Regions from separate parts of the Gordonia sp. VNK1 genome, predicted to be linked through region 2. Evidence: predicted binding sites of a transcription regulator. Region 2 holds the regulator's gene; the other holds the start of a gene.
The links. Region 2 encodes HspR, which represses chaperone genes until heat shock. Its sites were predicted from a motif close to ANNTGAGTNNNNNNNACTCANNT; they were not measured.
Positions count from the first base shown of each region.

Region 1: a site for HspR is predicted at 2,346-2,368, ahead of clpB (ATP-dependent chaperone ClpB). Genes of this name have one in related genera too.

Region 1 is NZ_JBDZDJ010000022.1:84,777-99,387, reverse strand. It holds gene ABLE94_RS21580 (methionine synthase) at 1-57, opposite strand, end outside; gene ABLE94_RS21575 (putative oxygenase MesX) at 84-1,055, opposite strand; gene ABLE94_RS21570 (LysR family transcriptional regulator) at 1,286-2,239, opposite strand; gene clpB (ATP-dependent chaperone ClpB) at 2,445-4,997, shown strand; gene ABLE94_RS21560 (hypothetical protein) at 5,083-5,400, opposite strand; gene ABLE94_RS21555 (DNA-3-methyladenine glycosylase I) at 5,702-6,298, shown strand; gene ABLE94_RS21550 (oxygenase MpaB family protein) at 6,428-7,486, shown strand; gene sigK (ECF RNA polymerase sigma factor SigK) at 7,487-8,053, opposite strand; gene ABLE94_RS21540 (PPOX class F420-dependent oxidoreductase) at 8,277-8,681, shown strand; gene ABLE94_RS21535 (DUF6611 family protein) at 8,710-9,231, opposite strand; gene ABLE94_RS21530 (potassium-transporting ATPase subunit F) at 9,576-9,674, shown strand; gene kdpA (potassium-transporting ATPase subunit KdpA) at 9,681-11,549, shown strand; gene kdpB (potassium-transporting ATPase subunit KdpB) at 11,546-13,705, shown strand; gene ABLE94_RS21515 (potassium-transporting ATPase subunit C) at 13,711-14,334, shown strand; gene ABLE94_RS21510 (DUF4118 domain-containing protein) at 14,344-14,611, shown strand, end outside.
Region 2 is NZ_JBDZDJ010000024.1:5,020-19,630, reverse strand. It holds gene ABLE94_RS22185 (nitroreductase family deazaflavin-dependent oxidoreductase) at 1-246, shown strand, start outside; gene ABLE94_RS22180 (serine/threonine-protein kinase) at 316-1,224, shown strand; gene ABLE94_RS22175 (amidohydrolase family protein) at 1,699-2,820, opposite strand; gene ABLE94_RS22170 (FAD-binding oxidoreductase) at 3,006-4,157, shown strand; gene ABLE94_RS22165 (hypothetical protein) at 4,224-5,441, opposite strand; gene ABLE94_RS22160 (heat shock protein transcriptional repressor HspR) at 5,599-6,009, opposite strand; gene dnaJ (molecular chaperone DnaJ) at 6,013-7,227, opposite strand; gene grpE (nucleotide exchange factor GrpE) at 7,340-7,993, opposite strand; gene dnaK (molecular chaperone DnaK) at 7,990-9,843, opposite strand; gene ABLE94_RS22140 (YciI family protein) at 10,301-10,657, opposite strand; gene lon (endopeptidase La) at 10,889-13,225, opposite strand; gene ABLE94_RS22130 (TnsA-like heteromeric transposase endonuclease subunit) at 13,402-14,127, shown strand; gene ABLE94_RS22125 (TnsB C-terminal domain-containing protein) at 14,124-14,611, shown strand, end outside.

The DNA of each region.
Region 1 (14,611 bases), on a different contig from region 2:
GAGCCACGAGGGCTTGGGCAGACTGCCGACGATCGTGGCGGGCAGGAGTGTGTCCATCTCTCGTTCCTTACGGTCTCGCGTGGTCAGGCCGGTTGCTTGGTGGCCCAACGCTCCAGGACATGGCCGTACGGCTGCATGAGACTCACTTCGGTGAACTTTCCCTGTGTGGTGGCGAGCTGAGTGCGCTCGACACGGTCGTAGGTCACCAGCGGAAGCGAGTAGTTGCCGTTGTCGAGACTCGGCCGGTACACCTCCGACGCCGCAGTGTTCGCGTTGTAGATCTCGGGACGATAGATCTTCTGGAACGTCTCCATCGTCGCGACCGTTCCCGCGAGCGCGATGAACGAGTAGTCGTTGAGTAGATCGCCGCGGTGGTAGAAGGCCAACGGAGCCGCGGAGCCCGGAGGCATGAAGTAGCGCACCGTGAGGCCCATCTTCCCGAAGTACTCATCGGTGAGCGACAGCGCGTCCGCCTCGTACTCCACGCCGAGGATCGGGTGGCGATTGGTGAGCCTGGTGTAGGTCCGCGACGTCGAGACACTGATGCAGATGACCGGCGCCTGTGAGAACCGGTCGCGGTACTCGTCGGATTCCAGGAAACGTTGAAAGACCTGACCGTGCAGATCGCCGAAGTCGTTGGGGATTCCTGTCGCCTGGTGTCCCGGGAGCCGGACGCTGAAATCGTAGTCACGGATGTAGGAGGAAAAGTTGTTCCCGACGATCCCTTCGGTGCGGGCGCCCGTGGTGGTGTCGAGGATGTCGACGTCGAGCACTTCGATCACCGGGAAGGCGGCGTCGTCCCCGACTGTCGTGAGATGCAGATCCACCGAGACGATGTCGAGTTCGAGTTCGTAGCGGTCACCACGCGGATTGTCCCAATGGAGGAGCTCGTTGACACGGGTGTTCATCATCGACACCGCGTTGCGCAGGTTCTGCTGACGGTCTTCTCCGCGTGCGAGATTCGCGAAGTTCGTCGTGCCGCGCGAGTTGCTCGACGGGGTGTAGTCCTCGTCGAAGCGCGTCGTGCCGATGCTGAAGACACATTCATTTCTCATGCTCTGATGCCCCTATCACTGCGCAGGAGTGATTCCACGTGCGCGTCGTCGCGCGGTTCTCTGCTTGAGTTTCATAGCGCTTCGAAATCGAGCTCGCGATGGTCGAGGGTCAATCGAACGGACCCGACGACACCTGGGAGTCAGTAGTCCGAAGCGGCGCGAAAGTCAGTGTATGGAGACCGGCCGCGATAGCCTAATTCCTTCTTTCGATCGCCAGGCATAGGCATTGGCTATGTCAGCAGATCGACTCCGAACTCCGAGACGACATCGCGCATCTCCGCCACGAAACGCTGCGCCTGAGCGGTCAACGAGACCGAGGCATGGCCGATCCACCCGATCTCGATGCGTTCGTCCACGTCGAGCGCAACGGCGACGATCGACGGATCCAGATCGTCAGAGATGATGCCCGTCGAGATGGTGTAACCGCCGAGGCCGATCATCAGGTTGAAAATGGTTGCTCGATCGCTCACGCGGATCTCTTGCTTCGACGATCGCGTCGAGAGAATCTCCTCGGCGAGGTAGAACGAGTTGTTCACGCCCTGGTCGAACGTGAGCCGGGGCAGGTCCTCGAGGTCCTTCAGCGTCACGCTCTCTCTCCCTGCGAGGGGGTTCGTACGGGCGATGAAGATGTGCGGTGACGCGAAGAACAGCGGCGTGAAGACGAGCCCGGCTTCGCGGATCAGCTTGTTGATCACGCTTGCGTTGAAGTCGTTGCGGTAGAGCACACCGACCTCGCTCCGCAGCGTACGAACATCCTCGATGATGTCCCACGTGCGGGTCTCGCGAAGACTGAACGCATACTCGGCGGCTTCAGAGGCTTTCACCATGCGCGCGAATGCATCTACGACGAATGAGTAGTGCTGAGTCGATACGGCCAGGAGTCGACGTGAGGGGCCGCGCCCCAGGTACTTCTGTTCCAGAAGTTCTGATTGCTCGACGACCTGCCGCGCGTACCCGAGGAACTCCGCTCCATCGTCGGTGAGAGTCACTCCCCGCGTCGAACGGACGAAGAGCGTACGTCCCAGCCGACCTTCAAGGTCCTTGAGCGCCGCGGACATGGTTGGCTGCGCCACATACAGCACGTCGGCCGCGGCACTGATCGATCCCTCCGCTGCCACCTCCACGAAGTAGCGCAACTGCTGCAGGGTGATTCCCCGCAGCGCTCCCGCGGTCTGCCGTGCCATGGCAAGAGACTATCGAGCCGCCGATCCAGGAAAAGCGTCCGCCAGTCCAGAAACGGACCGCGCGCGGCAGCAACGGTAATGTGATCACCATCACAATCACGAGAATACTTGAGCGGAATGGACTCAACTCTACTCGCGTTGACACCACCGAACGGCCATACTTGAGCCGTACCGACTTAATAATGTAGAGAAAGGTGCACACGAAGTGGACAGCTTCACCCCCACCACCAAGACACAGCAGGCGCTCAGCGCTGCGGTGGCTGCGGCGGCCGCTGCCGGCAATCCTGACGTGCGGCCTGCCCATATCCTGGTTGCTCTGCTCGATCAGTCCGACGGAATCGCTTCGCCCCTGCTCAAGGCGGTGGGAGTGGACCCATCGGCGGTTCGTACGCAGGCCCAGGCCATGGTTGACCGCGCGCCGACGGTGTCGAGCGCGAGCGCGCAGCCCCAGCTTTCCCGCGAGTCGATCGCGGCCGTCAGTGCCGCGCAGCAACTCGCAACAGAATTGAACGATGAGTACGTCTCCACCGAGCACCTCGTCGTCGGTCTGGCGACCGGTGATTCCGATGTCGCCAAGCTGCTTCACAACGTCGGTGCGACGCCGCAGGCGTTGCGCGAGGCGTTTGTTGCCGTCCGCGGGAATGCCCGCGTGACCTCCGAGGATCCCGAGTCGACCTATCAGGCGCTCGAGAAGTACTCGACCGACCTCACCAAGGCCGCCCGTGAGGGCAAGCTCGATCCGGTGATCGGCCGTGACTCCGAGATCCGTCGCGTCGTGCAGGTGCTCTCCCGTCGTACCAAGAACAACCCGGTCCTCATCGGTGAGCCCGGCGTCGGCAAGACCGCCATCGTCGAAGGGCTCGCCCAGCGGATCGTCGAGGGCGACGTCCCGGAGTCGTTGCGCAACAAGACCGTCATCTCGCTGGACCTCGGCTCGATGGTCGCCGGTGCCAAGTACCGCGGCGAATTCGAGGAACGTCTCAAGGCCGTCCTCGACGAGATCAAGGGATCGGCTGGACAGGTCATCACCTTCATCGACGAGCTGCACACCATCGTGGGTGCTGGTGCCACCGGCGATTCCGCGATGGACGCCGGCAACATGATCAAGCCGATGCTGGCCCGTGGCGAGCTGCGACTGGTCGGTGCCACCACGCTGGAGGAGTACCGCCAGTACATCGAGAAGGATGCCGCTCTCGAGCGTCGCTTCCAGCAGGTGTACGTCGGTGAGCCCAGCGTCGAAGATGCCATCGGTATCCTGCGTGGCCTCAAGGAACGGTACGAGGTGCACCACGGTGTGCGCATCACCGATTCCGCATTGGTCGCTGCCGCAACGCTTTCCGACCGCTACATCACCTCGCGGTTCCTGCCGGACAAGGCCATCGACCTGGTCGACGAGGCCGCGTCGCGGTTGCGGATGGAGATCGATTCGCGCCCCGTCGAGATTGACGAGGTCGAACGCATCGTCCGCCGTCTCGAGGTGGAAGAGGTTGCGCTGCAAAAGGAGCACGACGAGGCGTCGAAGGCGCGGCTGGACAAGCTGCGTCAGGAGCTGGCCGACCAGAAGGAGAAGCTCAACGAGCTCTCCGCTCGCTGGCAGTCGGAGAAGACCGCCATCGACGCGGTCCGCGACACCAAGGAAGAGCTGGAACGCCTTCGCGGAGAAGCCGATCGCGCCGAGCGTGACGGTGATCTGGGACGGGCCGCCGAGCTGCGCTACGGCAAGATCCCCGGTCTGGAGAAGGAACTCGAGGCCGCGATCGAGAAGAGCGGCACCGATCCCGACGGTGACGTGATGTTGCAGGAGGAGGTCGGACCCGACGACGTCGCACAGGTCGTGTCGGCGTGGACGGGTATCCCCGCCGGCAAGATGCTGGAGGGCGAGACTGCGAAACTGCTTCGGATGGAAGAGGAACTGGGTCACCGGGTCATCGGCCAGACCGACGCCGTGGTCGCGGTGTCGGACGCGGTACGGCGAGCCCGTGCCGGTGTCGCCGATCCCAACCGGCCACTCGGATCGTTCCTGTTCCTCGGGCCGACCGGTGTCGGCAAGACCGAGCTCGCCAAGGCATTGGCGGAGTTCCTGTTCGACGACGAACGCGCGATGGTGCGTATCGACATGAGTGAGTACGGCGAAAAGCACGCCGTCGCACGGCTTGTCGGTGCCCCTCCGGGGTACGTCGGCTACGAGCAGGGCGGTCAGCTGACCGAGGCGGTGCGTCGTCGCCCGTACACGGTGGTGCTCTTCGACGAGGTCGAAAAGGCCCACCCGGACGTCTTCGACATACTGCTGCAGGTTCTCGACGAGGGACGCCTGACCGACGGCCAGGGCCGTACCGTGGACTTCCGCAACACCATCCTCATCCTCACCTCGAACCTCGGTTCCGGTGGCAACGAGGAGCAGGTGATGGCGGCGGTGCGCGCGGCCTTCAAGCCGGAGTTCATCAACCGACTCGACGACGTGGTGATCTTCCAGGCTCTCAGCCCGGAGGAACTGGTGTCCATCGTCGACATCCAGCTGGCACAACTGCAGAAGCGGCTGGCCCAGCGTCGCCTCGAACTCGAGGTCACGCCCAAGGCCAAGGAATGGCTGGCGGAGCGGGGATTCGATCCGCTCTACGGCGCACGTCCGCTGCGGCGGCTCGTGCAGCAGGCCATCGGCGACCAGCTCGCCAAGGCACTGCTGGCCGGCGACATCCGCGACGGCGACGTCGTGCCGGTGAACGTCTCCGCCGACGGCGAAGGCCTGGTGCTCGGCTGATCTGAGCAATGTGACTGAGCCGCAAGGTTTCCCGACAGGGGGCCTTGCGGCTCAGTTCTTTTCTGGTGCCGAACGGCCGAGGATGTCAGCCGGGATGGATGATCCCGCCGATGTTGACCGGCGGCAGCGCCCGCACCACCACCATCAGCGGTGCGCAATAAAACGTGCTCGACATGCACACGAATCGGCCGGTCTTGTCGTAATTCCACGCATCACCGTGGAACGACCAGGTGAGGCCATCCGGTGACGGCTGCATCGGGCACTGCGAGGGCCGTACGCCCTTGCACGGTCCCTCGATGTGATTGGGGCCGACAGGGTAAGCGGACGCGGTGGGCGCAGCGCCGATGCTGATCGCGAGTACGGCGCCGGCGACGGCCACGGCGCGGGAAAGTGAGTGCTTCATGTCGTATCCCTTCGGGAAAAAATGATAACGCCGCGACGGGTGGAGTGGTGGTGATCGGGGCGGTTGGGCCGGGGTCGGTTGTCGTTGTCGTGTCACCTGGTCTCGACGCCTCCTCAGCTTCGCTTCGTCGGGCTCGACCGGCGGTGGGGGCATCGGGTGGATCGGCGGTGGGGTGTCGGGCTCGACCGGCGGTGGGGGTCGTCGGGGTGGATCGGGGTGGGGATGGTCGGGCTCGGCCGGCGGCGGACCGGGACTGTCGGTGCCGGTGGGTAACGTCGTGGCCAATCCGAGGGAGGTAGCGATGACGGATGTGATCGTCGGCGATGACGGCAGGGCGCGGTGTGTATGGGCGGCGGTCGAACCCGAGACGACCTATCACGACACCGAGTGGGGATTCCCGCTCTCGGGTGACACCGCCCTGTTCGAACGGGTCTGTCTCGAGGGTTTCCAGTCGGGGCTGAGTTGGCGCACCATCCTGAACAAACGGGAGAACTTCCGAAAAGCGTTCAGTGGCTTCGACATTCCCACGGTGGCGCGGTTCACCGACGCCGATGTCGCGCGCCTGCTGGGTGATGCCGGCATCATCCGGCACCGCGGCAAGATCGAGGCGGCCATCAACAATGCCCGCCACGCCGAAGGGCTCATCGACGAGCGCGGATCACTGGAGGCGTTCTTCTGGGAGTACGCGCCCGGTGACGATCACGAGCCGGGGTCGATGACCACCTCGCCCGAGTCCACGGCCCTGTCGACGGATCTGAAGAAGCGCGGCTGGCGGTTCGTCGGGCCGACGACGATGTTCGCGCTCATGCAGGCCGCCGGCTTCGTCAACGATCACGCCCATGAGTGCGTGATCAGGCCGACGGTCGCGGCCGCGATCGCGGCTCACCCGCGGCCGTAGCGGGGCGAAGCGATCATCTCGTTTCGGCCGGGCCTATGGTCCCGGTTTGGCCACGAGGTGTTGACCACGTCACAGAGCGGGCCTAGATTCGATCTGGAAACGATCGTTATCAGAAAAGGGGGTCGCAAGATGGCGACGCATACGATGGCTCCGGTTGTTCGTGCGGCACGGGGACACGTTCACACGCCCAAACGCCCGTATCTGCCGCTGCCGCACGGCCGTCGGCATCCGACCACCATGGTGGAGCTCATCACGGTTGTCGGTCTGACCAGTGGCGTGGCCAACATCATCATGCAACTGTCGTTGCCTCCCGTCGGCCACGGAGTCAACGAGAGTCGAGTCGCATCGGGCAGTCCGCGGCGATATCCGATGAAGCGCTCGCGCACCACCGGCACCTACCTGTCCGTCGCGCTGCTGGGCACCCAGGAGGAAAAGGACGACCTGCGTAAGCACATCGTCGAGATGCACACGCCGGTGGTGTCGACTCCGGAGAGCCCGGTGCGGTACAGCGGCAACAGCCCCGAACTGCAACTGTGGGTGGCCGCCTGCCTGTTCCGCTTCTACCTCGATCAATACCAGCTGCTTTACGGCGAGCTGCCCGAGGCCGATCTCGACGTGCTGACGCGCGCCGCCGAACCGCTGGCCACCGGTGTCAATGTGCGGCCGTCGCAATGGCCGCAGAGCTGGGCGGAGTTCACCGAGTACTGGGACACCGTGGTGCCGAACCTCTCTATCGCGCCGGCGGTGCGTCAGGACTTCGAGACGCTGTCGAACCTCGAGTTCGTCCTGGAGGCGTGGGGACCCGTGGGCAAGGCGTTCCCGGCGATCCTGGGCAATCACTTCGAGTTCATGACCAAGGGAAATCTCCCGCCCGAGTTCCGCGAACTGATGGGCTGGGAGTGGTCGGAAGGCGCTCAGAAGAAGTTCGATCGCACCCTGCGCCGGATGCGAACGTTCGATCAGCTCGGGGGACGCTACCTGGCGCTGGGACTCGTCTGGTCGTACATGATCGACTACCGGATCCGGCGCCGCCTCGACGTCCCCGTCCTGGGCAAGCTGCGCGTCTCCGACCTGCCCGTCAAGGACGGCGGTGGCCTGCGGACCATCGCACGCCTGACGAGCCGGAAATCGGCCCGAAAGGCAACGACGGAGAAGGCGACCAGGAAGTCGTCGGGTTGCCCGTTCTGATCACGCAGCGAGATCGGTGACCTGCGGTGCAAGCCGCTTGAGGCCCTGGCGGATTCGTGATTTCACCGTCGGTAGGGCGACGCCGAGGTGGTCGGCGACCTCGCGGTAGGTGAGGCCCTGGAAGTACGCCAACTCGATGGCCTCCCGCTGCAGGGGAGTGAGCAGGCCGAGGACCGAACGGATCGTGCGAGCGAGTTCCCTGCGCTCGGACAACTCGATGACGACGTCGCGGTCGGCTCGGTCGGCGTGCTCGGTGGTGCCGTAGGTGAGGGTGCGCCGCTTGGACGCGGCCTCCGAACGCACCCGGTCCACCGCCCGACGATGGGCCAGGGTCATCAGCCAGCTGATCGCCGATCCCTGCTCGGCGTCGAACGACGCGGACGACCGCCAGACCGCGAGGTACACCTCCTGGGTGACCTCCTCGCTGTGGCCCGGGTCGCGTAGGACGCGCAGCACCATGCCGTACACCCGGGAACTGGTGAGGTCATAGAGGTCGGCGAACGCCGCGTGATCGCCGCCGGCGGTCCGGGTGAGGAGGATGTCGATGTCATCGAGTTGGGTTCGCATGAGTCGGTCTCCCTCGTGAGCGGCTGGTCGGTGTTGCCGCTGCAGTGGCGTGATGCCGACTGGGAGGCTGACCCGGTGTCTACGACGCTAGGCGCCGACACCGGGCGGATTACTGTTCAGCACGAAACCGCGACGCGATAGCAACGATGATCACGGATTGATAACGAAGGTGGGTCGGCGCAACCGGCGATGGTGCAGTCCGCGGGTCAGTAGGCTGGTCGTCGTGACGCCAGGCGATCCGACCCCACCCTTCGATGCCGCGACCGATGCGAAGTATGTGCAGCTCACGACGTTCCGCAAGAACGGCAACGCCGTGGCGTCACCACTGTGGGCAGCCTCCGACGGAGACAATCTCTACATGTGGACGGTGACCGACTCGTGGAAGGTCAAACGCATCCGCAACAACCCGAGTGTGATCGTGCAGGGATGCGATGCGCGTGGCCGGAAACTGATCGGTCAACCGGTGAACGGCACCGCCGAGGTCCTCGATGCCGCGGGCACCGAGAGGGCCCGCGCACTCATCTCCGGCAAGTACGGAATTCTCGGGTGGCTCACGATCAAGGCCAGCCTGCTGCGACGCGGCAAGGACGGCACGATCGGTGTGCGAATCACGCCGGCCGCCGGCTGACGAACCAGCGCCGCGCGGGCCAGGGGAATCAGACCTTCGCCGTCACCCGGTGCCGGGCAGTGGCGATCTGCTCGTGGCACCGTGCCCAGATCGCCTCGTGGTCGACCGGCGTCATCCGCCCGGCGGCCACCTCGCGATCGGCGGTGCGTAGCTCGCCGGCAGCCTTCTCGATGATGCGTCGCGTGACCAGGTCCTCCAGACCCTGTCCCGGCCCCGACCACGATTCGAGGATGCACATGCGATGCCGGCAGGTCGCCGTGCGTCGTTGAATCGGAACCACGACGGCCACCGCCACCGCGGCGCCGACGGCCACCCCGATCGCGGCATGCACACCGGACTTGGCTGCCGCGCAGATGCCGGCGATCAGCGCCAGCGCCACCACCGCGGGCACCCACCGCCACAACCGCAACCATCGCAGTTGCTCCGGACTGGTCCCGGGCGGATAGATCACCAGGCGATGCCGAACCCACTGACGGGCGTATCCGACCTGCACGTATCCCCAGACCGCGTCGCCCGCGACGACGGGTCGGCGGCACTCGATCTCACTCATGTCATCCGGAGTAGTCCGGCTTCGGCCACCCCGGCGTGTTCCTGACCAGATCTCAACGCCGGCAACCGAATTCTTGACGACTTCTTGACGGGCGCAGGTGCCCGCGGAGGCGCCCGCGAAAGGGGCGTCAACAAGTCGTCGGATCGCGTATGGATCTCGTTAAGAGGTCTTCCGACGCGCGGCGCGCGGCCGCATCATCGCTGGGTGCGTGATCCCACCGGGTCGCGTGAGGAATGTCTGTGAGGAGTTTGCGTCATGGCCGATGGCCTGTATGTGCTCGCCGCGGTGGTGGGCTTCGCCCTGTGCGTCCTGGTGGTCCAGGGCGTCGACACCAGGACACGTCGATGACCGCGGACGGCGTCGAGACGGTTGTCCTGCTGGCGCTGTCGGCGATGGTCGTGGTGTACCTGCTGTGCGCCCTGATCTTCCCGGAAAGGTTCTGATCGGCCGTGAACCCAACTGCAGCTGCGGTGGCACAGGTGGCCACCGTCGTCCTCGTCCTGGCGGCCGCCTACATTCCGCTGGGCGACTACATGGCACGCGTCTACCGATCCGATCGGGACCTCGCCGTCGAGCGTGGTATGTACCGGATCGCCCGCGTCGACCCGCGTCAGTCGCAGACATGGAAGGGCTACACCCTTGCGGTGCTGGCCTTTTCGCTGATCTCGTTCCTCTTCCTGTACCTGCTGCAGCGTCTGCAGACAGTGCTGCCATGGTCGGACGGTAAACCCGGCGTCGACCCGTCGATCGCGTTCAACACCGCGATCTCCTTTGTCACCAACACCAACTGGCAGTCGTACTCGCCGGAGGTGGTGATGAGCAATCTGACGCAGATGCTCGGCCTGGCGGTGCAGAACTTCGTCTCCGCCGCGGTCGGGATGGCCGTCGCGGTGGCGTTGATCCGCGGGTTGGTGAACCGGCGGGGAACCGGGCAGATCGGCAACTTCTGGGTCGATCTGGTGCGCGGAAATCTGCGAATCCTGTTGCCGCTGGCGGTGATTGTCGCATTCATCCTGTTGACCCAGGGCGTCGTGCAGTCGTTGCACAGCGGATTCGGGTTCTCGGTGTTCGGCGGCGAATCGTCGCGCAGCCTGGTCGGGCCGTTCGCTTCTCAGGAGGCGATCAAGGAACTCGGCACCAATGGCGGTGGAAGCCTGTCGGCGAACTCCGCGCATCCCTTCGAGAATCCGACACCGTTGTCCAATGTCGTTGAGATCATTGCGCTTCTGCTCATCCCGGTGTGTCTGACCCGGACCTACGGAACGCTGGTCGGTGATCGTCGTCAGGGCCTGACCCTGGTGGCCGTCATGGGCTCCATCTGGGCGGGGATGCTCGCCGTCGTGTGGTGGTTCGAGACGCACCCGAATGGTGTGGCCGCGAACCTGGCCGGCGCGATGATGGAAGGCAAGGAACAACGATTCGGGATACCGGCCTCGGCACTGTTCGCGGTGTCGACGACGGGAACCTCCACCGGCGCCGTCGATGGCGCCCACGACAGCTTCTCCGCCGGTGGCGGAGGTGCCCTCATCTGGAACATGCTGCTCGGCGAGGTCGCGCCCGGCGGTGTCGGTTCGGGCCTCTACGGCTTGCTGATCCTCTCGGTCATCACCGTGTTCGTCGGCGGATTGCTGGTCGGGCGTTCGCCGGAGTTCCTCGGAAAGAAGGTCGGGCAGAACGAGATCACGATGGCCGCGTTGTACATCCTCGTCATGCCGGCCCTGGTGTTGACCGGCACGGGTATCAGCGTCGTCATGGGAGCGACACTCGACGCCCAGGGCAACGGTGGGGATCCCGGATCGCCGGGGTCCATCCACGGGTTCAGCGAGGTGCTCTACGCCTACGCCTCGGCCGCGAACAACAACGGCAGTGCCTTCGGCGGATTGACGGTGACCAGCGACTGGTTCCAGACCTCGCTCGGACTCGCGATGCTGCTGGGTCGTTTCCTGCCCATCGTGTTCGTCCTCGCTCTCGCCGGATTGTTCGCCGGACAGAAGGGGCGGGTCGCCCAGTCGACGGAAAAGGGCGCCCACTCGACGGGAATGGGTGCCCACTCGACGGAAAAGGGCGCCCACTCGACGGAAAAGGGTGCCCACTCGACGGAAAAGAGCGCCCAGTCGACGGAAAAGAGCGCCCAGTCGACGGGGGGCGGCGGCGGCGTTGCTGTCGCGGAAAGGGTTGCGGTGGAGAAGAACGCGTCGACCCTGCCCACCCACGGCGTGCTGTTCGGTGCGCTGTTGCTCGGCACGACGTTGCTCGTCGCCGGACTCACCTTCTTCCCGGCCATGGCGCTGGGACCCATCGCGGAGGCACTCCTGTGAGCGTTGATCTGACCGACAAGACTCTCGATTCCGAGATATCACCTCCCGTCGGGGACGGCCCGGACGAGCCGGGGTTGGTGACGCAGGGTGCGTTTGACGCCCGGTCGCTGATCACCTCGTTGCCGCAGGCGGCGCGGAAGCTGAATCCTCGTGCGCAGGCACGTAATCCGGTGATGTTCGTGGTCTATCTGGGGTCGATCGTGACCACGCTGCTCGCGATCTGGCAGCCGTCGTGGTTCGCCTGGCTGATCACCGCGTGGCTGTGGTTCACCGTCCTGTTCGCCAATCTCGCCGAGGCCGTCGCCGAAGGCCGCGGTCGCGCGCAGGCCGACAGCCTGCGAAAGGTGAAGCAGGACACCATGGCGCGCCGAATCTCAACCAGCGGTGCGATCGACACGGTGGCCGGCAGCGCCCTGCGTGTCGGTGACCGCATCGTCGTCGAGGCCGGTGAGGTCATCGCCGGTGACGGCGACGTCGTCGAGGGTATTGCGACGGTGGATGAGTCGGCCATCACCGGCGAATCTGCTCCGGTGGTGCGGGAATCCGGAGGTGACCGTTGTGCCGTGACCGGCGGTACCGTCGTGCTGTCGGACCGTATCGTCGTGGAGATCACCGCCGAACCCGGACAGACCTTCGTCGACCGGATGATCTCGCTGGTCGAGGGCGCCGCACGTAAGAAGACGCCCAACGAGATCGCCCTGGACATCCTGCTGGCAAGCCTCACCATCATCTTCCTGCTCGCCGTCGTCGCCGTCGGTCCCATGCAGCAGTACGCCGGGCAGTCGCCCGACCCGGTCAAGCTGATCGCGCTGCTGGTCTGCCTGATTCCGACAACCATCGGGGCACTGCTCAGTTCGATCGGCATCGCCGGCATGGATCGGCTCGTGCAGCGCAACGTCCTGGCCATGTCCGGCCGGGCGGTGGAGGCCGCCGGTGACATCGACACCCTGCTGCTGGACAAGACCGGCACCATCACCTACGGCAATCGGCGCGCCACCGAACTGCATGCGGCACCCGGTGTCTCGACACCGGAGCTCGCCGAGGTCGCCTACCGCTGCAGCATCGCCGACGACACCCCGGAGGGACGCAGCATCGTCGAACTGTGTGTCGGCGTGTACGGGGTGGACACCTTGGACGCGGGGACCATCGCGGCCGGGCGGCGTCGCGACCATCCGAGCTTCGAGGTCGTGCCGTTCACCGCGGAGACACGGATGAGCGGAATCGATCTTCATCTGCCGGCCGACGACGGTGGCGGCATCGTCGAGTACCGCAAGGGTGCCGCCGACGCGGTGACGCGCTGGGTGGCCGAGCACGGTGGCGCGGTGGCGCCGGAGGTGTCGGCGACGGTGACGTCGGTGTCCAGCGCGGGGGCCACTCCGTTGGTGGTCGCACAGCGTGCCGCCGACTGCGAACCGCGCGTGCTGGGTGTCATCCAGCTCTCCGACGTGGTCAAACCCGGTATGGCGCAGCGGTTTGCGCAGTTGCGGGCGATGGGTATCCGCACGGTGATGGTGACCGGCGACAATCCGCTGACGGCGCAGGCCATCGCCGCCGAGGCCGGCGTCGACGACTTCGTCGCGGAGGCGACCCCGGAGAACAAGCTGGCGCTGATCCGGTCCGAGCAGGCCGGTGGGCGGCTCGTCGCGATGACCGGCGACGGCACCAACGACGCACCGGCGCTGGCACAGGCGGATGTGGGGGTCGCGATGAACACCGGGACGTCGGCGGCCAAGGAGGCCGGCAACATGGTCGACCTCGATTCCGACCCGACCAAGCTCATCGAGGTGGTGGCCGTCGGCAAGCAACTGCTCATCACCCGTGGGGCGTTGACGACGTTCTCGCTGGCCAATGACCTCGCCAAGTACTTCGCGATCCTGCCTGCACTGTTCGTCGGCATCTATCCGCAACTCGACTCGCTCAACATCATGCGGTTGCATTCGGCGCAGTCGGCCATCGTCTCCGCGGTCGTGTTCAACGCGTTGATCATCGTGGCGCTCATCCCGCTGTCGTTGCGGGGAGTCCGGTACCGGCCCAGTTCGGCGTCGCGGCTGCTCGGACGCAATCTGCTCGTGTACGGCGTCGGCGGTGTGATCACCCCGTTCGTGGGGATCTGGCTGATCGACCTCGTCGTGCGTTTCATCCCGGGAATGGGGTAAGGAACATGAAGACAATCATCACCGGGTTCGCCCGGCAATGTAGTGCCGCGGTGCTGATCCTGGCCGCGCTCACCGCAATCCTGGGCGTGGGGTATCCGGCGGTCGTGTGGGCGGCCTCGCGGATCGACTCGTCGTCGGCCGAGGGATCGCAGGTCACCGACGCGCGTGGATGTCCGGCGGGTTCGACGCTGATCGGTGTCGACCCGCAGGTGCCTGCGGGACAACCGGATTCGTATCTACATGCCCGCGTGCTGGGTTCGGCCGATGACCCGATGGCCACCGGTGACCCGTCGGCGTCGGCGGCATCCAACCAGGGACCCAACAGCGAGACGCTGGCGCGCAACATCGAGGCCCGACGCACTGTGATCGCGCAGCGCGAAGATGTTGCCCCCGAGCAGGTTCCGGTGGATGCGGTCACCGGATCCGGTTCCGGACTCGATCCGCACATCAGCCCCGAGTATGCGGCGCTGCAGATCCCGCGGATCGCCCGCAACAGTGATCGCTCCGAGGCGCAGGTGCGCGAGATCGTCGACCGCTACACCGAGGGCAGGCAATGGGGATACCTCGGGCAGCCGCGCGTCAACGTCCTCGAGGTGAACCTCGCGTTGGGGCACACCGTCTGCGGATAGACTTCGAGGATGGTCATCGCAGGTGAGGGCCGAGGGCGCCTCGAGGTCTTCCTCGGGTGCGCCCCCGGTGTCGGCAAGACCTACGAAATGCTCGCCGGGGCACGCGGGTTGGTCGACGAGGGTGTCGACGTGGTGGTCGCCGTGGTCGAGACGCACGGCCGGGCGGCCACCGCGGCCATGGTCGACGGACTGGAGGTCGTCCCGCGCCACGAAGTCACCCATCGGGGCACCACCCTGTCGGAGATGGATCTCGCCGCGGTGCTGGCGCGTCGTCCGC
Region 2 (14,611 bases):
GCGGCCGGCTCACCGAAGGATCCCGCCTGGGTCCACAACCTGCGCAAGCACCCGAACATCACCATCGAGGTGGCCGGCGAGAAGTCCGGGATCGAGACCTTCCCGGCGACCGCGACCGAACTCAACCCCGTCGAGCGTGAACAGGCGTGGCAGGGGTTCGTGTCCGCGTCGAATCAGTTTCTGAAGTACACCGAGACCGCGGAGGGCCGCGTCTTCCCCATCTTCCGGCTGACACCCAAGACGTAGCCCGCGCACCGTCCGCGTCCCCGACTCGTCGGATTTCTCAAACGCACGGTCCTGACTACTCTTGTGCGCATGTTCACCTCGGGTGAGGTGGTGGCCGGGTTCACCATCGATGCGGTCGTCGGCCACGGCAGCAGCGCCGACGTCTACCGCGTGCACCGAGATGACGAGGCGACTCCGTTGGCGTTGAAGGTGCTGCGCACCGACCTTCACGGCCTGGAACACGCCCGCGAACGCTTCGAGCACGAGTTCGCGATCGCATCGCTACTCCATCACCCCAACATCGTGGCGATGGACTCCAGTGGCGAAGTCGCCCTCGGCGATCATGGACATCCCCGGCACACCGCGCTGTGGTTGGCGATGCAGTATGTGGCCGGGCCGTCGGCGATCTACCTGATCCCGCGCTACGACCAGCAACCCCAGGTGTCGGCGGTGCTGCGGGTGGCCCACCAGATCGGTGCCGCGCTGGACTACGCCCATTCGAAGGACGTGCTGCACCGCGACGTCAAACCCGCGAACATCCTGCTCACCACCACCGACGACACCACCGATGCCCTCCTCACCGACTTCGGCATCGCACGCTTCCTCGACGACACCCGCCCCCTCGCCCGCAACGGCCGGGTGCAGGGTTCGGTCGCCTACGCCGCGCCGGAATTACTTCAGGCACAACAACTCTCACCGGCGACCGACGTCTACGCCTTCGCGTGTTCACTGATCGAGCTGTTCACCGGGTTGCCGCCGTACCCGCGCACGACCCCCTTCGCGATCACCTACGCCCACATCCGCGACGAACCACCGAAACTCACCAGTCGGCGTGAATGGCTGCCATCGTCGTTGAACTCGGTGTTCGCCAAGGCCCTCGCCAAGAACCCCGCGGACCGCTATCAGACGTGTGGGGAGTTCGTTGAGATCATCTCGCGGTCGTTGCGTGACGTCCCCGTTCCGGTCGGACCGACGCGTCGTCGCGGTTGGTTGCGTTGAGGCGCAACGTCTTTGACTCGTTCCAGCGCGGCCTTCGGAGGTCTCGACACCTCCTCGGCTAGCGCCTCGTCGGGCTCGACGGGCGGGAAGGCGGTCGGCGAAGCGGGAGAAGTGTCGCGGTTGGTTACGTTGAGGCGCTATGTCTTTGATGGTTTCCAGCGTTGCTTTCGGAGGTCTCGACACCTCCTCGGCTAGCGCCTCGTCGGGCTCGACCGGCGGGATGGTGGTCGGCGAAGCGGGAGAAGTGTCGCGGTTGGTTGCTTTGAGGCGCAATGCCTTTGATGGTTTCCAGCGTTGCTTTCGGAGGTCTCGACACCTCCTCGGCTAGCGCCTCGTCGGGCTCGACCGGCGGGATAGTGGGCGCGAAGCGGGAAACAAGCGCTGCCAACGGAGTTGAGAGTGCTGTCAACGGGGAGGTGAGCGCTGTCAACGAGATTGAGAGCACTGTCAGCGGGAATGGGTCGGGAGTGAGGATCAGTCGTCGCCGATCCGGTATACGCGCCGCGCGGTGTTGCGGAAGACGTTGCGTACCACGGTGTCTCCCCAGGGTTCGAGGACGTCGAGCAGGCCGCCGATCAGCATGTCGACGGATGCGTTGGGTTTGTCGATCGGGAAGTTGGACCCGAACATCACCCGACTGGCACCGAAGTGGGCGACGATGTGCTGCATCAGCGGTCCCACCATCTCGACCAGTGTCTGCCGAGTGCCGATGTTACCCATGGACTGTCGACCGTAGCCGAGCACCGGAAGCGCCAGTCCCGACAGTTTGATCACCACGTTGCGCTCCGATGCCAGCGTCGTCATCCGTTCACGCCAGAGGCGCAGAATGTCCGCGCGGGCGGCCGCGGTGGTCCCGGTGCGAGTCCCGACAGGTCCGAAAGCACCGACCGGACAACCGAAATGGTCGACGATGATGGTGGTGTCCGGGAATTCGCGGGCCAGGGTGACCACGTCGTAGAGCTGATGCGAGTACACGAACACCTCCACGGCGAGGCGACGTTGCGCTACCTCCTCGATCCCGGTGAGGAAGGCCGCCGATGCCAGCACGCCGTCGACGGCACCACCGGAACGCACCTTCGGATCGGGATGGCGGGTGGCGGTGGTCTGGATGCCGCGGATGCGATCACAGACCTCGATCTGTGCGTCGAGGCGCTCACCGAAACCCTCCGAACGCGGATCGGCCCGCGCCATGACCGCTCCGAGCGTGGGCGCGACCCCCACACCGAACGGCAAACCCATCAGATAGCGGGCCTCGTCGACGGCATTGCGCGTCGCCTCGGGTTCAACGGACTCCGGCAGACGCCAATACGATTCGGAGATGACGACCGACTCGATCGGCACCCCGATCGCACCGGCCACCGGAGCGATGTCGGCACCGTAGTGCCGCGGCTCGTAGGCCCGCGCGACCGATCGTGGGGTCAGCAGGTACTCCCGTTCCGATTGCGGGACGGCGACGGAGAACACGCGGTCACCCATGCCGGGCACAAAACGGTATCCGCGTACCAATCGGTTGCCCGACCATGGCGCCTGGCGCGGATTCCACTGTTGAACGTGCGCGTCGACGATCCCGGGGATCAGGTCGTCGATGGTGGCCATGCCCCCGACATTGCCATAGTCACGGGTTGATCACATCCGTTCGGCCGGGCATGCCACCGTTCGCGGTACACGCGGCAGTAGTGGGTTCGCGGTCACGTCCGCGACCACGAGGCACAATGGGTGGGCGCCGCACGCGGACAACCGTCGGACCGCTGGGCGCAACAACGACGTTTGGGAGGTGGACCGTGGCGAATCATTCGCGCCATGTGCTGCACCACCTCCGTGAGCTGATCAACCGCGATCCGGACCGCTTCACGTCGAACCTGTACACACGCCTGTTCGCCGTCGACCCGGATCTGCGGGAACTCTTCGGCGTGATGATGTCACTGCAGCGGCAGGCGTTCTATCACGTCATCGACCACGTCCTCGAGGTGATCCCCGCGCCGACGGGACAGCAGGAACTCGTCGAATTCCTCGCCCAACTCGGTCGCGACCACCGCAAGTACGGGGTCCTGCCCGACCATTACCAGGCGATCTACCAGGCGTTGATGGGCGAGTTCGCCTCGCTGCTTCGTGACCAGTGGGATGAGGACGCACAACGCACGGTCGGTCAGGCCATGATGCTGGTGACCGGAGTGATGCGCGGTGCCGCGCAGACCGCGGCGGGCCCGGCGACGTGGACGGCGCAGGTCGTCGAGAAGTTCCGCATCACCCGCGGACTGGCCGTCGTACGACTGGTGTCGAAGGCGCCGCTGACGTTCAACACCGGGCAATACCTGGAGACGCAGATCCCGCAGTGGCCCAAGACCTGGCGCAGTCTGTCACCGGCGATTCCGCCCAATCCGCACGGCGAACTCGAATTCCACGTCCGGGCGGTACCCGGCGGCAGCGTCAGCACCTCCATCGTCCAGGAAACGCAGGTCGGCGACGTGTGGACGTTCGGGCAGGCGCACGGCACCCTGCACATCGACCGTGACCGTGAGGTGCTCATGGTGGCCGGCGGAACCGGCCTCGCACCGCTGCGCGCGTTGCTGATCGACATGTCGACCCGCGGCGACACCCCGCCGACACACGTCTTCTACGGCGCCCGCCATCCCGGCGAACTCTACGACCTGCCGGTCCTGCGGCGGATCGCCTCGACCAATCCGTGGCTGACGGTCACGGCGGTCTCGGAGGAGACGACCAATCCCTGGTGGCTGGACCACCCGGTCAACCCGGCCGCACTCGGCATCGACCACCGCGTCGGCACGCTCGTCGACGTGGTCGCCGCGGCCGGCCCGTGGGAGGACCGCCAGACCTTGATCACCGGGTCACCGGCGATGGTGGAGAACACCCGCCGCGGCCTGATCATCGCCGGCGTGCGGGCCAGCCTCATCCAGCACGACCCGATGTTCTGATCACAGCCTTCCGACGTCCACTCTTTCCGACGCCCACTCCGCATTGAGGAGCGGCTCACCCGCCGATCAGGGCGGCCCCTCGATGACGGTCGTGGTCACGTAGACGGTCTCGTTCTCGGTGACCGTCGCGGTCGCCGACTCGGTCACCGTCTGCGTCGCCGTCTGCGTCTCGGTCTGCGTCTGCGTTTGCGTCTGCGTGACGGTCTGCGCCGTGGTGCGCGTGACCGTCGGCGGCGTCGTCGTCTCGGTGACGGTTTGTTCGTCGACGACGGTCTGCGTCACCGGATCCCCCGCGCGGGTCACGGTGATCTCGCCGGTGGTGCCGGTGACCGTCGTCGTCGACGTCACCGCCGCCGGGGTCTCGGAGCCGACGCCGGTGAACAGGGCCACCAACACGGCCAGGCACAATAGTGCCGCAACTCCTGCCGCGCCGCCGATCGCCCACCAACGCAGGCCGTGCGACCCGATGGCGGTGGTCGGCGCCGCGTCGTCGGTGGCGTAGGCGGGTGCCGTGTGCCCGACCGCAGCACCACCAACGGCCGCACCTCCGACCGCGGCACCTCCGACAGCGGCGCCGACGGGGATGGCCCGGGTGTCGGCGAGCACCACCGCGGTGGCGCCCTGGGCGACGGCGAACACCGGTGCACCGACCGGGGCGGCGGGTCGGCCGGTCGCCGCGGCCACGGCCGAGACCACCTCGGGCAACTGTGCACCCGACCCGACGCACAGGAACCTCGCCGGGCTGGGATCGGCGGTCAGGGGACGCAGCAGTGCCGCGGCGGCGGTGGCACCGGCGGCATCGCTCAACGAATGCGCATCGGCAGGCGACACCTGCGCGGTCCGGATCGTGCGTGCCGCGGTGGCGTCGACCAGCGCGAGAGTGTCCCCGGTGGCGAGTGCACCGGACTGATCGAGGGTGACGACACCGACGACGCCACCGCCCTCCCGGCCGGCCACCTGCGCCAACGCGGCAGGCAGGTCGACGAAGACGACCGCGGCGGCCCATGCCGGCGCTCCCGGACCGTGTAACGCGAAGTCGAGGTGGGCGCGGACGTCGGGGCGTGCGCAGGTGGTGACGATGTGGTCGATCTCGAAGGGCGCGGAATCGACGAGCTCGGTGAGGGCGGTCAATGCCGATTCCGGGGAATCGTCGGCGAGGTCGACGAAGTTGCTGGCGACGATCTCACCGGCCGCGTCGAGCACAACCGAGGCGATCTCCTCACCCAACACCGACACCCCGAGCACTGCTGGCCCGGTGATGTTGAGATCCGGGGACTGGCTCACCGTCGCCTCCTTCATCCAACCGGCATTCGACGCCACACACTAACGTGCGACCCCGGTGGGCAACAGATCAGGCCGCTGTGAGAAGTCGGCCGATCCGGTGCACCGGGGTCGCACGTTATTCGGTTGTGAGGGTGGTGATCGTTACGCTCTGGTCGTCCTAGTCGTCGCCACGACGCCGACGGGGTTGCCACACGACCAGCGCATTGGTGCGCGGGACGGGGACGAGCTCACCGCCGCGACGGGCGCGGTGCGCCTCGACCTCGCGTTGCAGTTCGTGCAGTCGTAGCTGCAGTGCGTCGACCTGATTGGTCAGGTCGATGATCCGCTTGATGCCGGCGAGGTTGACGCCTTCCTCCTGGGAGAGGCGCTGGATCTCGCGGAGCACCTCGACGTCGCGTGTCGAGTAGCGACGCCCACCGCCACTGGTGCGTTCGGGCGTCACCAGTCCGAGCCGGTCGTAGGTGCGCAGGGTCTGCGCGTGCATACCGGCCAGCTCGGCGGCGACCGAGATCATGAAGGTCGCGCTGGTTTCCCGTGGATCAGGTCCGGGTCGGTTCTGTTCGGCCATGACTCATCGCCCCCAGCCCGCCCGTGGATCGAATCCGCTGGCCTTCTCGGCCTCGGCGTAGGCGTGCATCGCCTCGACCGCGGCGTCGTCGAGCTTGCGGGGCACCTCGACCTTGACGGTCACCAGCAGGTCACCGGAACCACCGGCGCGCTTGGGGACTCCGCGTCCGCGCACACGCAGGGTGCGGCCGTCACTGGTGTTCGGCGGGATCTTGACGCCCACCGAGCCCTCGAGGGTCGGCACCGACACGGTGGCCCCGAGCACCAGCTCGGAAATGCTCACCGGCAGCTGCACACGCAGGTCGTGGCCGCTGCGGGTGAAGACCCTGTCGGGCGTCACGTGGACGACGACGTACAGGTCACCCGACGGCGCACCGCGTCGCCCGGCCTCACCCTGTCCGGCGAGCCGGATGCGTTGGCCGTCCTCGACGCCCGACGGGATGCGGACGTTGATGGTGCGCGAACGCACCTTGACGCCGCTGCCGTCGCAGTCGGCGCACGGATCGTCGATCCGGGAGCCGGTGCCCTGGCAGTCCTGACAGGGTTCGCTGAATCCGAACGCGCCCTGATTGCGGCTGACGAAGCCGGAACCATTGCAGTTCGGGCAGACCCGCGGGCTGGTGCCCGGCTTGGCGCCACTGCCGTGGCAGGTGGTGCACGGCGCCGGGCTGGTCACCCGGAGTGGGACGGTCGTACCCAATGCCGCGTCCGCGAACGACAACGTCGTCTCGGTCTCGAGGTCGTTGCCCCGACGCGGCCGGGTCGCCGTCGACGTGCGGGTGCCGCCGCCGCCACCGGAGCCGCCGCGGTTGAACAATCCCTCGAAGAGATCGCCGAATCCGCCGGCACCCTCTCCGCCACCACCGCCGAACAGGTCACCGATGTTGAAGTCGGCGCCGGTCTCGGTGGAGTACCGGGTTCCGCCGCCGCCGGGGAATCCACCGGGAAAACCGTTGCCGCCGCCGCGGAATCGGCCGCCGGCGAACATGGCGCGCGTCTCGTCGTATTCCTTGCGCTTGTCGGCGTCGGCGAGCACGCTGTGGGCTTCGGACACCCGCTTGAAGCGCTCTTCGGCTTGCGCGTCCCCGGGATTGGCGTCGGGGTGCAGCTCGCGGGCGAGCTTGCGGTAAGCCTTCTTGATCTCTTCAGACGAAGCATCAGAAGCAACGCCGAGGTCCTTGTAGAAGTCGCGTTCAAGCCATTCTCGTTGTGGAGCCACCAGACGTCACCTCCTTCGTTATGAACATGTCTGGTTGAAGTATGTGTGCGCCCCCGGTGACGCGCGGTTCGCCAGTGGCGTTCCGCGCATCACCGGGGGAGCGTGTAGGTGCTTATTGTGCACCAGTGGGCGCGTCCTGGGCGCCCGATGCGCCGGCCGACGCCGGGTCGGTGACCGTGACCATCGCGGTCCGGATCACCTTGTCACCCAGGCGGTACCCGCTGCGGTACACCGCACCGAGGACCGGCTCGGCACCACTGCCGTCGTTCTGGACGGCTTCGTGCAGTTCCGGATCGAACACGTCGCCGGGTTCGCCGAACTTGACGAGTCCTTCCGAACTCAGGCTGCCGGCCAACTTGTCGGCCACCGCACGCAGCGGACCCGACTCGAGGTCGCCGTGCTCGCGGGCCCGGTCGAGATCGTCGAGGACCGGCAGCAGCTTCTCGATCAACACCTGTTTGCCGTAGGCGACTCGCCCCTGCTTCTCCTCCTCGGTCCGCCGCTTGTAGTTGGCGAACTGTGCGCGTTCACGCTGGAGGGCGGCAGTGAGTTCGGCGACCTCGTCGGTCGCCGGGGCCTTCGCCTCTTCCAAGGCCGGCTCCTCGCCGGAAGCAGGTGCGCTTCCGATGTCGGGGGTCGGTTCACCCTCGGGGCGCACCTCACCGGTTTCCGGGTCGATGCGCCGACGATCGGTGACCGTGATCGGCTCGTCGCCGGGGGTCTGGCCCCCGGCGGCCGAACCGGCCTCGGGCCCACTCTGGGTCACTTGGTGTCCCCGGAGTTCGGCTCGTCGACAACCTCGGCGTCGACGACGTCATTGTCACCGGCGGTCGCGGAGCCACCGTCGGCGCCTGCGGCCTGGCCCTCGGCCGCGGATGCGGCGTAGATGGCCTGACCCATTTCCTGGGACTCCGCCGAGAGCTTCTCGATCGCGCTCTTGATGGCCGCGATGTCGTTGCCCTTGAGGGCCTCGTTGGCCTCGCCGATGGCGGCGTTGACCTTGTCCTTGACCTCGGCCGGCACCTTGTCCTCGTTGTCCTTGAGGAACTTCTCGGTGTGGTTGACCAGCGACTCGGCCTGGTTACGGGTCTCGGCCTCCTCGCGACGCTTGCGGTCCTCGTCGGCGTGGGCCTCGGCGTCCTTGATCATCCGGTCGATCTCGTCCTTGCTCAGGCCGGAACCCTCCTGGATGCGGATGGAGTTCTCCTTGCCGGTGCCCTTGTCCTTCGCGGTGACGTGCACGATGCCGTTGGCGTCGATGTCGAAGGTCACCTCGATCTGCGGAACACCTTGCGGCGCAGGCGCAATGCCGCCGAGCTCGAAGCTGCCGAGCAGCTTGTTGTGCGAGGCGATCTCACGCTCACCCTGGTACACCTGGATCTGCACCGACGGCTGGTTGTCCTCGGCCGTGGTGTAGGTCTCGCTGCGCTTGGTCGGGATGGTGGTGTTGCGCTCGATCAGCTTGTGCATCACGCCGCCCTTGGTCTCGATGCCGAGGGACAGCGGGGTGACGTCAAGCAGCAGAACGTCTTTCACCTCACCGCGGAGCACACCGGCCTGCAGTGCGGCACCCACGGCGACGACCTCGTCGGGGTTGACACCCTTGTTGGGCTCACGTCCACCGGTCAGTTCCTTCACCAGGTCGGTGACGGCCGGCATACGGGTCGAACCACCAACGAGCACAACGTGATCGATGTCGCCGACGGAGATCCCGGCGTCCTTGATGACCGCCTGGAACGGAGCGCGGGTGCGCTCGAGCAGATCCGAGGTGATCTTCTGGAACTCGCTACGGGAGAGCTGCTCGTCGAGGAACAGCGGGTTCTTGTCGGCGTCGACGGTGATGTAGGGCAGGTTGATCGAGGTCGACTGCGAGGCCGACAGTTCGATCTTGGCCTTCTCGGCAGCCTCACGCAGACGCTGCATGGCCATCTTGTCCTTGGTCAGGTCGATGCCCGAGGAGCTCTTGAACTTCTCGACCAGCCAGTCGACGATGCGCTGATCCCAGTCGTCACCACCGAGGTTGTTGTCACCGGAGGTGGCCCGGACCTCGACGACACCGTCGCCGATCTCCAGCAGCGAGACGTCGAAGGTACCGCCACCGAGGTCGAAGACCAGGATGGTCTGTTCCTTCTCACCCTTGTCCAGGCCGTAGGCCAGGGCAGCGGCGGTCGGCTCGTTGACGATGCGCAGGACGTTGAGGCCGGCGATCTGGCCGGCTTCCTTGGTGGCCTGACGCTGTGCGTCGTTGAAGTATGCGGGCACGGTGATGACCGCGTCGGTGACATCCTCACCGAGGTAGGCCTCCGCGTCGCGCTTCAGCTTCATCAGCGTACGAGCGCTGATCTCCTGCGGGGTGTACTTCTTGTCGTCGATGGCGACGCTCCAGTCACCCTCGCCCATGTGGCGCTTGACGGAGCGGATGGTGCGGTCGACGTTGGTGACCGCCTGGTTCTTGGCCGGCTGCCCGACGAGCACCTCGCCGTTACGCGCGAACGCGACGACCGACGGGGTGGTACGCGAGCCTTCGGCGTTGGCGATGACGGCGGGTTCGCCGCCTTCGAGTACCGACACCACGGAGTTGGTGGTGCCGAGGTCGATTCCAACAGCACGAGACATCTTTGCGATTCCTCCTAGTTCATGGGTGTGCACCCAAGGTCTTGAGTCCCGCGGTCGAGTTCGGTGAACTCGGCGCGCAGGGGTCTGGCAAACCTGACCGCCAGACCCAGACTTCAGTGCGTCCGACTCATGTCCTACTGGTTGAGTCGGTCTCAGTCAAGTCGAGTTGAGCCTGTATGGCTCAGGTTCTCGATGGGTTCAACGGGGTGTGGTGCGAGTATGTTCCCGGAATCGACAAAAAAGTTGAGCGAGTTTCGCTCAACTTTCTATGTGGAGGGGTTTCTGCTGGTTCGGGCAGGTTTCTGTGGTTGTTCGCGCGGGTCCGGTTGGCGCGGGACCGGTTGGCTCGCGCGGGTGGGTTCGGCTCGCGCAGGTCGTCGACGACTCGGACGAGCCGACATCACCCGCGGGAACGTCGAGGACCCGCGCGAACGACGCGGTCGGGCGTTTCGGGCGGCTACTTCGACGCCGGGGGCAGCGCGTCGCCCGGAAAGCCCTGGACGGGATGCACGTCGAAGGTGAAGACGCCCGCCTGCACCGCCGGATCGTCGTTCATGAGCTGGGTGACCGTCTCGACGGAGCGGTCGAAGACGCCGACACCGCAGAAGTCGGTGTCGTCCTGGGCAGGCAGCACGACCACCAGGTCACCGGCCTTGCGCAACGCGATCAGTCGACGACCGTGCTCCCGGATGATGCGCGGTGCCTCGTCGCTCCCGTACGCCGGCCCGGCTTTGAGGACGGCCACGACGTAGGGCTGGGCGTACTCGAGGACCGTCTGCATCTCGGCGTCGGTGATGTCGGGCAGGGTGGTCATCGCGGATTCCTCCTCAGGGCGTCGGTCCTCGCGTGACCGAGCGTCATCGAACGGCTACGAATCCACTGTAGGCCGGGATCCGGGCGTCGCGTCGGGACTGTGGCGATCCAGCGCAATGTTCATCCGTCGCCGGTGAAGTCGTTCCCCGAGAGGTTCAATGCCTTGCCGAACAGCACGAAACCGGGGGAAGAACATTCTTCCCCCGGTTTCGCCCGTATCGTCCGGGATCGATCAGGCCGCCGCGGTCACCTCATCGGCAACCGGCTCCAACGCGGCCGCGACGATGTCGGCGACGTCGGCGATCGGCGTGACCGTCACTGCCTCGAGGATCTCGGCGGGGACGTCGTCGAGATCGGCCTCGTTACGTGGCGAGATGAACACCTGGGTCAACCCGTTGCGTTGTGCCGCAAGCAGTTTCTGCTTGAGCCCACCGATCGGCAGGACCCGTCCGTTCAACGTCACCTCGCCGGTCATGCCGACCTCGGCGCGCACCTTGCGGCCAGTCGCCATCGAGGCGAGGGCCGTCACCATCGTGATGCCGGCGCTCGGGCCGTCCTTGGGGACCGCACCCGCGGGCACGTGCACGTGGATGGTGCCCTCGAGGTTGCGTGGATCGATGCCGAGTTCACGTGCGTGGGCACGGACGTAGGACAGTGCGATCTGCGCGGACTCCTTCATGACGTCGCCGAGTTGGCCGGTCAGTTGCAGCCCGCCCTTGCCCTCGCCGGCGTCGGTGCGGTTGGCCTCGATGAACAGCACGTCGCCGCCCATTCCGGTGACCGCCAGACCGGTTGCGACGCCGGGAACCGCGGTGCGCTCCTCGGATTCGGGAGTGAACCGTGGCCGACCCAGATCGTCCTTCAGGTCTGCCTTGTCGACGGTGACAGGTGTTGTCGCCGTGCCGTTTTCGATCTTTGTGGCCTCCTTGCGCATCAGCTTGGCGAGCAGTCGCTCGAACTGACGCACACCCGGTTCGCGGGTGTAGTTGGCCGCGATCTCGCGCAGCGCGTTGTCGGTCACCGAGATCTCGTCATCGGTCAGCGCCGCACGCTCACGCTGCCGCGGGAGCAGGTAATCGCGGGCGATGGCCACCTTGTCGTCCTCGGTGTAGCCGTCGATGGTCACCAGTTCCATCCGGTCCAGCAGCGGTCCCGGGATGTTCTCGACGACGTTGGCCGTCGCCAGGAACACCACGTCGGAAAGGTCCAGATCCAGATCGAGGTAGTGATCGCGGAACGTGTGGTTCTGCGCGGGGTCGAGGACCTCGAGCAGCGCCGCCGCCGGGTCACCCCGATAGTCGGAACCCACCTTGTCGATCTCGTCCAGCAGCACAACGGGATTCATCGATCCCGCCTCGCCGATGGCACGCACGATACGACCGGGCAGGGCACCCACGTAGGTGCGCCGGTGACCGCGGATCTCGGCCTCGTCGCGCACGCCGCCGAGGGCGACACGCACGAACTTGCGGCCGAGGGCGCGGGCCACGGACTCCCCCAGCGACGTCTTGCCGACGCCGGGCGGACCGGCCAGCACCATCACGGCTCCGGAGCCACGTCCGCCGACGACCTGCAGGCCGCGTTCGGCGCGCCGGGCCCGCACGGCCAGGTATTCGACGATGCGGTCCTTGACGTCCTCGAGGCCGTGGTGATCGGCGTCGAGGATCTCGCGAGCACCCTTGATGTCGGTGGAGTCGGTGGTGGTGACGTTCCATGGAAGATCCAGGACGGTGTCCAACCACGTTCTGATCCAACCGCTTTCGGGTGATTGATCGCTGGACCGCTCGAGCTTGCCGACCTCACGCAACGCCGCCTCGCGGACGTTGTCGGGCAGGTCGGCGGATTCGACGCGGCCGCGGTAGTCGTCGGCACCGTCGGGCTCGTCCTCGCCGAGTTCCTTGCGGATGGCGTTAAGTTGCTGACGCAGCAGGAATTCCTTCTGCTGCTTCTCCATTCCGTTGCGGACGTCGTCGGCGATCTTGTCGGAGACCTCGGTCTCGGCGATGTGTTCGCTGGTCCAGTCGATGAGCAGCCCGAGTCGTTCTGCGACGTCAGGGGTTTCGAGCAGTTGCCGCTTCTGGGTGTCGTCGAGCCACGACGAGTAGCCGGAGGTGTCGGCGAGATCGGACGGGTCGGTCATCTTGTTGACCGCGTCGATGATCTGCCAGGCCTCGCGGCGTTGCAGCATGGCCAGGACGAGCTTCTTGTACTCGGCGGCAAGGGCTTTGGTCTCGGCGGTGGCCTCACCGTCGTCGACCTCGGTCACCTCGACCCACAGCGCATTGCCGTGACCGGGTGCGCCGCTGCCGATGTGTGCACGCTTCTCGCCCTTCACCACGGCAGCCGTTTGGCCGCCGGGGATCCGCCCCACCTGCACGATCGAGGCGATCACGCCGTGGGTCGGGTACCGATCGTCCAGGCGCGGAGCGATCAGCAGTTTGCCGGACTCACTGGCCCGGGCCGCGTCGATCGTCGCCTGAGCCGCGTCGTCGAGCGGGATCGGCACCACCATGCCGGGCAGGACGACCAGGTCAGGGACGAACAGAACGGGCACTGAGTATGTCTGTGACATGTAACCTCCAAAGTTCAGTCTGACCGACTCAACCTCGGTGGCGGGATCTTTGTTCCCGGCGATATTTCGCCAGGGGTGAACAGGATGTAGCTTCTCACCGAACGTGTCATTTTCTCATCGGCTTGTCATAGGCGTGTCATCGTTCTCATCGGGCTGTCATGCGGCACGATAGCAAAATGCCTGATCAGATCGGTGCGACCGAGATTCGCTTCGTTACCGAAGCCGGTGACGAGACCATCAGTCAGGTCAGGGATCACTCGATCAGCTCGATGGCCCGAGCCCAGCCAGTGCGCCTGCCACCGTCCCACGCCGGCCAACGCCACTATCCAGGTCTTTTTTGGACCCGTACAACAGCCGACCACGTGGTTTACGAAAGCCTTCTCGAACGCGACCGCATCTTGCTTGCCGACTTCGATCCCGAAGTCGTTTGGATCACGGCGCAACCTTTCTGGATCACCGGCGACGACAGAGGTACCGGCCGACGCCACTGTCCCGATCTCCTACTGACGCGGGCTGATGGGTCATATTTGGTCGTGGACGTCAAGAATCCACGAATCGCGCAGAAAGACGAGGTCAAGGCCGTGTTCACGTGGACCAAGGTGGTGTCCAAGCGCCTCTCCGCCGATTATGAGGTTTGGACCGGCGAGGACTCGGCGTTGATCAACAACATCAGATTCGCTTCTCAGGCTCGCCGCGAGTCGCGCGCGGCCCTGTTCCAGACGGTGCTCGAACGATTTCCAGAGGAGCTCTCAATCGCGCACGCTGAAGCCACACTCGCAGCCGAGCGGATTGCACGGCCTCGACACATCGTCCTCGAGCTTCTGTGGACGGGCACCTTCACGGCCGATCTCACCCGGCCATTCGGCGACAACACCTTGATCCATCGAGCCGAGGCCGTATGAGCAACACTTATCGACTTGCTGTTGGCGATCGGGTGTGGATCGACGGATCCGTGGTCCGCATAGTCGAGATCAGCGACAGTCGGTCGATAGTCGAATCGGATCGCGGCACACGAGCGGTGAGCACTCCACACCTCGTGAGGTCTTCTCAGCCGCTCGACGCACCTCGCAGGCCCTGCGAGACGTCCGGACAACTGCTTTCGAATCTTACGAAGAAACAGCAAGAGACTTACAACGCACGGCTCGCCGTCGTCGAAGCAGTACTGGAGATGCATCACAACAGCGGCGACTCTATCGGTCGCAGCTCCGAAACGGTCGCTCTCGCACACAACATGTCTGACCGCACCGTCAAACGCTGGGTGAAGGCGTATCAAGAGTCAGGACCAGCCGGCCTCGTCGAAGCAAGGAAGCAGCGCTCGCCGATCGACCCACTCTGGCGGGAGGCGTGCCTCGACGTACTCAATCGGTACACACGCGAATCCACACC